2 regions of the Cutibacterium nasicola genome follow, and region 1 is predicted to be linked to the other one. Evidence: predicted binding sites of a transcription regulator. Region 1 holds the regulator's gene; the other holds the start of a gene.

Region 1 (4,083 bases):
CCTCTCAAGCCGATGCCGTTGCTAAGGTCATGGAGCTTACGAACGGTCGCGGTGCCGACGTCATCATTACCGCAACCCCGGCCAACATCACCCAGGAGCAGGCCTTGGCCATGGCCGCCCGCAATGGCCGTATCTCATTCTTCGGCGGGCTGCCGAAGGCGAATCCGACGATCACGTGCGACTCGAACCTGGTCCACTACCGTCAGCTCCATATTCATGGCGCCAACGGCTCGGCCCCCGAGCACAACAAGCGTGCCCTGCAGTACATCGCGTCGGGGCAGGTGCCGGTCAAGGACCTCATTACGCGCCATGTGAAGCTTGACGACGTCATGACAGTCTTCGACATCGTCGCGAAGGGCGAGGCCATCAAAGTAACGGTCGAGCCCTGATCCCAACCCACGACGTTCTCAACGGCAGGCGGTGAGGTTGGCCATGGCCCGCAACTGGGCTAAGCCAACCACGCCGGCGGTCGAAGTTCTCAACACCCCATCCGATACCGTCACAGGGCATGCACCAGCCGCGACGAGAGCGTCCACTTCTTGGTCGGTGATGCCCCCCTCTGGGCCGACAATGAAGATCACCTCACCGAATGCCGGCAATTCCTGATGCACCAGTGGTTCGGTGGCCGACTCATGCAAAATATAAGCGGCTTCGGCACTGCGAATCCGCTCAACAACCTCACGAGTCTGCGCCAATTCTACCTGCGGTATACGAAAACGTCGAGACTGTTTGGTGGCCTCTCGGGCAGCCGCCTGCCATCTCGCGACACCCTTGGTCTGCTTGTCGCCCTTCCAGCGCACAATGCTCCGATCTGCCTGCCAGGCCAAGATCTCGTGAACTCCCATCTCGGTGAGGGTCGCCACCGCGAGCTCGGCACGGTCTGATTTCGGCAAGGCCTGGACGGCAACCCAGCGGTGGGCAGTGACAGGTGCCTCAAACACCTCGATCACCTTGACGCTCACGGACGCCTTCGTCACCTCGACGGCAGGTCCGCGCACCGCATGGCCCTCACCGTCGGTAACGAGGACGGTCTCCCCCACCCGAATGCGGCGCACCGAACCAGCATGGTGCCCTTCCGCCCCGGTGATCTCGACCACCGACTCGAGGGTGGCCCCAGCAATCTTTCCGAGGAAGCAGGCGTCGCTCATCCGCCGAAGGCTTCCTTGATGCGGGAGAACATGCCGCGTCCACCCGACTTCTCGACGGACGCCGACACCTTGGTCTCTCCGCGGGCCTCGGCCAGCTGGCACAGCAGGTCCTTCTGGTGGGAGTCGAGCTTGGTCGGGGTCTGAACGATGAAGGTGACGCCTAGGTCACCGCGTCCACCACGCCGCAGCCGCGGCACTCCACGCTCGGACACGACGATGCGGGTTCCCGACTGGGTTCCTGCCGGCACCTCGACGTTGACCGACTTCTCGGACTCCTCGAAGTCCTCGCGATCGGCCTCCAGGGTGTGCACCGCGACATTGGTTCCCAGTGCAGCCGCGGTCATCGGGATCGTGACGACCATCTCGAGGTTGTCTCCCTCGCGGGTGAAGACCTCGTGCGGGCTGACCGTCATCTCGATGTACAGGTCTCCGGCCGGGCCGCCACCGGGCCCCACCTCTCCCTGGGAATCCAGGTGGATCCGGTTGCCGTCAGCAACTCCGGCAGGGATCTTGACGTTGATGGTGCGGGTGGTGCGCACCCGCCCCTCACCGGAGCACTCCTGGCACGGATCGGGGATCACCGTGCCGTAGCCACGACAGGTCGGGCAGGGCTGGCTCGTGCGAATGTCACCAAGGAGGGACCGCTGCACCGTGATGACCTCGCCGCGCCCTTGGCAGGTGTGGCAGGTCACCGGCTCCGAGCCGGACTGTGCTCCCTTACCTTGACACTTCGGACACACCACCGCGGTGTCGACGTCCAGCGGTTTGGTGACGCCGAACACCGCCTCAGCCAAGCTCAGGCGCATCCGCACCAAGGCGTCCTGGCCGCGTCGGGTCCGGGAGCGGGGCCCACGTCCGCCACCGCCGAAGGAGGTTCCGCCACCGAACATGGCGTCCACGAGGTTGGTGAAGTCGAATCCGGCAGTGCTGAATCCGCCCTCGCCGAATCCACCCATGCGGGCGTTCGGGTCTCCGCCACGGTCGAAGACGGCGCGCTTCTGCGGGTCCTGGAGCACCTCATAGGCTTCCTGGACCTTCTTGAACTCGTCCTCCGATCCCGGCCCAGCGACATCGGGGTGAAGTTTCATGGCCTTGCGGCGATAAGCCTTCTTGATCTCGTCGGCGCTCGCATCACGGGAAACGCCAAGAATCTCGTAGTAGTCGTTGCTCAAGAATCATCCTTCTGCCAGGAACCGGCCCACATAGCGGGCCACGGCTCGCACAGCTGCCATGGTTGAGGGGTAGTCCATTCGGGTGGGCCCGACGACGCCAAGACCCGACAAGGCGTCCTCAGGACCATAGGTGCTCGCCACCAGCGAGGTCGATTGGAAGGGCACATCAGTGTTCTCAGCGCCAATACGCACCGTGATTTCGCCAGCCTCCCCCGCAGTCGCCTCGCCGAGCAGTCGCATCAGGACAACCTGCTCCTCAAGGGCTTCCAGGACGGGACGCACCGTCGTCTCCCACTGTGCACCGAACGCGGTGAGATTGGGAACTCCAGCAACGACCACCCGGGCGGACGGGTCAATGGCGAGGATCTCGACAATGGCGGCGATCACCGAGGCCGCTTGTCGGCCTTCGCCCGGCCCCAGATCTTCCACGAGCCGAGTAAGGGAGTCGGCCGCCTCAGTAACTGTCAATCCGACGAGAGACTCATTCAGCCGGGTGCGAAGAACGGCGAGATTCTCCTCGTCATGACCAGGAAGCTCGACAACCTGCTGTTCCACCGATCCCGACGACATGATGAGCACGATGAGAACGCGGTCGGTCGACAAGCTCACCAATTCGAGGTGACGGATCGTCGCCGTCGTCGCCACCGGGTACTGCATGATGGCGACCTGGTGGGTGATCTGGGCGAGCAGTCGCACCGTGCGACGCACGATATCGTCGAGGTCGACAGCTCCGGTCATGAAGGCCCGGATGGCTCGACGCTCAGGCTCGGACAGCGGTTTGAGGGTGGCAATCCGGTCGACGAAGAGGCGATACCCCTTGTCAGTCGGAATACGACCGGCGCTGGTGTGGGGGTGGGTGATGTACCCCTCCTCCTCCAGCACGGCCATGTCATTGCGCACGGTTGCCGGGGACACTCGAAGTCCGTGACGTTCCACCAATGCCTTGGAACCCACCGGCTCCTTGCTGGAGACGAAATCGGTGACGATGGCCTTGAGCACGTCGAGCTTGCGGTCGTCGAGCACAATCCCTCCTCACGCGATCCCGTCGGCTACGAGTCCCACTTTGGCACTCTCAGGTGCCGAGTGCCACCTTATCGCGTTCGCCCGTAGTGCTTCGGTCTCTCTCGCTGGTAGCACATTCCCGTGCCACACTGGTGGCCATGTCGACGAACCCCGAGACTCCCCAGTGGTCCGCTCTCACTGCCCGGGTGTGGACGACCGTCGTCGAATCGGAAACCGTCACCTGCGGACTGGTCGCCGGCGACGATCACGTCCTCCTCATCGACACCGGGTCGACTCCCGAGCAGGGACACGCCCTGGCGATGTCGGCGGCACGCATGCTGGGTCGTCCGGTTGATCGGGTCGTCGTCACCCACCACCACTATGACCACAGCGGCGGGCTTCCCGGAATTGACGGGGTTGAGGCCTGGATGCACGAGGCCGCCCTGGCCCACTGTCCTGGTCTCGACGTCGATCACCCCATCTCACTGATGGCCTATGTCGATCTGGGTGGGATCGGCGCTGAGGTCATCCATCCCGGCCCGGCCCACACCGACGGGGACCTCGTCGTCATCATCTGCGACGAGAGGGTGACCTTCGTCGGAGACCTGGTGGAGACCGCTGGCCAGCCACAGTCCGACGAGACGACCGACCTCCGGGGCTGGCCGCGAGCCATCGACTCGGTCATCACCGGTACTGGTGGTGCAGGCATCTACGTGCCTGGCCACGGGCACCCCGTTGACGCCACCGCCGTCATGACACAG
Region 2 (4,083 bases), 450 kb from region 1:
TCCGTCTCGTCGATGGTCAGAAGCTGGCTTGGTACGGGCCCGCGATGGTCGGTGCGCGTCGGTACCTCGCACAGGCGTTGGCCTGACGACACTGTCGGCACATGCGTCAGTGACGTCTTGGGGGCGATGTGTGCCACAATGTTCCACGTCGTCGTGAGGCGACAGGCCTCTGTAGCTCAGTTGGTAGAGCGCCGCTCTTGTAAAGCGATGGTCGCGGGTTCGAATCCTGTCAGAGGCTCCACAACAGCCACGAGCTGGACCCGGTTGTGAATGGTTCCCCATTGACGCCGCACCACGCACCATCGCTTCGACCTGGTCAAATCGGCGGGACTGGGTGTGCAAACCGTCTATTCCGGGATCTCGAGTGACCGACCACCAACCGGTCGAAGGGCGACGTGAACGGTGAGCCCTTGAGCCATGATCACCTTCTCAGGCCATCACCCGTTCCCACTGGTCACGATGATCCAGCATCCGTCGGGCGGCGTCCTGAGCGGCTTCGATCGAATGGTTGGTTCCCCAGCCGCACTGCACCTCATTGGCCGCGGGGGTGGCGTCGAGCTCGAGGATGTCGCGCAGGGTGGTCTCGACGAGCTCACAGGTGGCCGGGACGTCCGGCTCGCCAACCATGATGAGGTAGAACCCGGTCTGGCATCCCATCGGCCCGAAATCGATGACGGATTCCGAGTGATTGCGCACGCACTCGGCGAAGGAGTGCTCGATCGAGTGGACCGCAGGCATCTCCAGATGGTCCTTGTTCGGCTGGCAGAACCTCACGTCGTACTTGGTGAGGGTGTCTCCAGCAGGCAGGTGCTTGATGTCGGCCACCCGCACGAACGGGGCCGCCACCTTGGTGTGGTCCAGGTTGAAACTCTCGACGTTCATCTTGTGTGCCATGGGTCCATCCTCTCGTAAGCTCGCGAATTCCACACGGGGTCGCGTCACACCCCAGCAGCAGCGAGGAATCCGTCGCAGTTCCCGTCCACCTGTACCTGTTCGCCAGCGGGAACCCAGACGGCCTGTCCATGCACGATCTCGTCAGTGCCCTGGGAACTCGAGCACACCGCGTACCCACCGGTGATGAGCAGGATTCGGGCCAGATCGCTGGCCGGCAGGATGGCTGGACGGGCGGTGTCGAGGTCGAGTTCCCACAGCCGGAACTGGTCATCGGTGCTCGGGAAGACCCGCAGACCGGGATCTGCCTCCTCGGCCGCCATGACTCGTGGTTCCTGGGTTTGGAAATCCACGATCCCTATCAGGGAGTCGACGTCAATGTGTTTGTCGGTGAGTCCGCCACGCACGACGTTGTTGGAGTCGGCCATGATCTCGATGCCCGTGCCTGACAAGTAGGAATGCATGAGACCGGGAGGGACTGTCAGCGATTCGCCGGGCTTGAGATGGATCCGGTTGAGCATGAGTGCCGCCAGGATCGACGGATCCCCGGGGAAATACTCGTCGAGCTCGACGGCCGTGCGAGCGAACTCACCCAGCGGCGTGTCCTCTCCAACGTGGTTGACGGCCCCTGACACCACCTCGGTGACGATCTGTCGGCGCAGGTCATCCCCGGTGATGCAGTCAAGGAAGGTCTCAGCCAGCGCCGCCGGGCCGGAACGCTCGGTGAGCGACCCCAATACCGGGTCCGTCGGGGTGTGCACGTCAAGCCCATCGAACAGCTGGCGTGTCTCATGCGGATCGCGGAACCCGCACAATCCTTCGAAATCGGTGAGGGCAACGAGGAGTTCCGGCTTGGGCCAGTCGTCGACGAAGGTGCGCTGGGGATCGTTGACGTCGACACCGGCCTGGTTCTCGCGCGCGAACCCCTGTCGCGCCATGCGTGCGTCAGGATGGGCCTGGAGGCTCAGCGGGCGGCGAGCCGAGAGGATCTTGAGCAGGAAGGGCAGCCTGGATCCGAAGGCATTGCGGCTGCGCTCACCCAGCTCGTCGGGGTGAGCCTTGAGGTATTCGGTGAGGGGAATGCCGTCAAGGGTCGACGGTGAGGTTCCATGGGCTCCGAGCCAGTACTCGGCCCAGGGCTCGCCGTCGGCTTCTTTTCCCAAGATGTTGGGGATGGCGTCATAGGAGCCCCAGGAGTACGTCCGGACCGTACCGGTCAGGCGTTTCATAGTGTGCCTCTCGTCAATGGTGGCGCATCGTAGACAATGCCGCGTGTGTCATCCGAGCAGCTGTGCGCTGCGGTTCCTGCGCTGTTGATTGCGGATTCGTTGCAGCCTCCCGATGAGGGAAGGCGCATATCGCGCGGCCGGCTCATCGTCGATCAGCTCGTTGAGCCGTAAGTGGTAACGGGGGGACGACATGCCGAGCTTCTCGCGGATGACGGTCTCCTTGTCAACACTCGGATTCCCGGCCTGCCAGGATTCCTCGAGATCCAGAATCGCGCGGTCCGATGCACTGAGTTCGCCGGACGTCACGGTTTCGGAAGTGGGGGAATCTGACACAGACCCAGTGTAGGACCCGTACCACACACATCATCTGGTGACGGGGCTCAATCTGTCTGAGGCCATCGTCAACACCACAATCGGCCACCTTCCGCTCGTCAACCCTTTGCACTCGCCGGGTGCGAGTGCTAAACATGATACTGGCACTCGGCAAGCGAGAGTGCTACTGCCCGGGTCGGTGTTGCGAGCGCCGAACGAGGGTGGTCATCCCGGTGATGAGATCACCAGATCGTCCGTCGCGGGCATCACGGGGAATCAGAACGCGGGGTCGCTCCCGCCACATCATCTGACGTCCACGGGCTGCCAAGCCCACCGGAGCGGAGGAATCCCCTAAATATGGCAAAACTCATCGAATTCAACATCGAGGCCCGCCGCGGACTCGAGGCGGGTATGAACACCCTCGCCGACGCGGTCAAGGTCACCCTCGGCCCCAAGGGCCGCAACGTCGTTCTCGAGAAGTCGTGGGGCGCTCCCACCATCACCAACGACGGTGTATCCATCGCCAAGGAGATCGAACTCGACGATCCGTACGAGAAGATCGGCGCTGAGCTCGTCAAGGAGGTCGCCAAGAAGACCGACGACGTCGCTGGCGACGGCACCACCACCGCCACCGTCCTGGCTCAGGCCATGGTTCGTGAGGGCCTGCGCAACGTCACCGCCGGCGCCAACCCGATGGGCCTGAAGAAGGGCATCGAGACCGCCGTCGAGGCCATCAGCGCTCGCCTGTCCGAGATGGCCATCGACATCGAGACCAAGGACCAGATCGCCTCCACCGCCTCCATCTCGGCTGCCGATCCCACCGTCGGTGAGATCATCGCCGAGGCCATGGACAAGGTCGGCAAGGAAGGCGTCATCACCGTCGAGGAGTCCAACACCTTCGGTCTGGAGCTCGAGCTCACCGAGGGCATGCGCTTCGACAAGGGCTACATCTCGCCCTATTTCGTCACCGACACCGAGCGCATGGAGGCTGTCCTCGAGGATCCCTACATCCTCATCGTCAACTCCAAGATCTCCTCGCTGAAGGATCTCCTGCCGGTCCTTGAGAAGGTCATGCAGTCCGGCAAGCCGCTGTTCGTCATCGCCGAGGATGTCGAGGGTGAGGCCCTCGCTGGTCTCATCGTCAACAAGATCCGCGGCACCTTCAAGTCCGTCGCCGTCAAGGCTCCGGGCTTTGGCGACCGTCGTAAGGCCATGCTCAACGACATCGCCATCCTCACCGGTGGCCAGGTCATCTCCGAGGAGGTCGGTCTGTCCCTCGACGCCGTCACCCTCGACCTGCTGGGCCACGCCCGCCAGGTTGTCGTCACCAAGGACGAGGCCACCATCGTCGACGGTGCCGGCGACTCCGAGCAGATCGCCGGACGCGTCGCCCAGATCCGCAAGGAGATCGAGAACTCCGACTCCGACTACGACCGCGAGAAGCTGCAAGAGCGTCTCGCCAAGCTCGCTGGCGGCGTCGCCGTCATCAAGGTGGGTGCTGCCACCGAGGTGGAGCTCAAGGAGCGCAAGCACCGTATCGAGGACGCCGTGCGCAACGCCAAGGCTGCCGTCGAGGAGGGCATCATCCCTGGTGGTGGTGTCGCCCTCATCCAGGCTTCCAAGGCTGCCAGGATCGAGGGCCTGGAGGGTG

What was found. The regulator HrcA, encoded in region 1, represses chaperone genes, less so after heat shock. The targets are predictions, from matches to a motif close to TTGGCACTCGNNNNNNNCGAGTGCCAA.
Region 2: the regulator HrcA is predicted to act here: its motif matches at 2,594-2,620, upstream of groL (chaperonin GroEL).

What each region holds. Positions count from the first base shown of each region.
Region 1 covers NZ_CP199745.2:1,362,348-1,366,430, forward strand. The annotation lists gene ACUCCZ_RS06320 (zinc-dependent dehydrogenase) at 1-389, shown strand, start outside; gene ACUCCZ_RS06325 (16S rRNA (uracil(1498)-N(3))-methyltransferase) at 408-1,148, opposite strand; gene dnaJ (molecular chaperone DnaJ) at 1,145-2,320, opposite strand; gene hrcA (heat-inducible transcriptional repressor HrcA) at 2,324-3,343, opposite strand; gene ACUCCZ_RS06340 (MBL fold metallo-hydrolase) at 3,481-4,083, shown strand, end outside.
Region 2 covers NZ_CP199745.2:1,809,182-1,813,264, reverse strand. The annotation lists gene ACUCCZ_RS08570 (helical backbone metal receptor) at 1-86, shown strand, start outside; tRNA gene ACUCCZ_RS08565 (tRNA-Thr) at 166-241, shown strand; gene ACUCCZ_RS08560 (S-ribosylhomocysteine lyase) at 430-894, opposite strand; gene manA (mannose-6-phosphate isomerase, class I) at 939-2,120, opposite strand; gene ACUCCZ_RS08550 (DUF3263 domain-containing protein) at 2,169-2,453, opposite strand; gene groL (chaperonin GroEL) at 2,790-4,083, shown strand, end outside.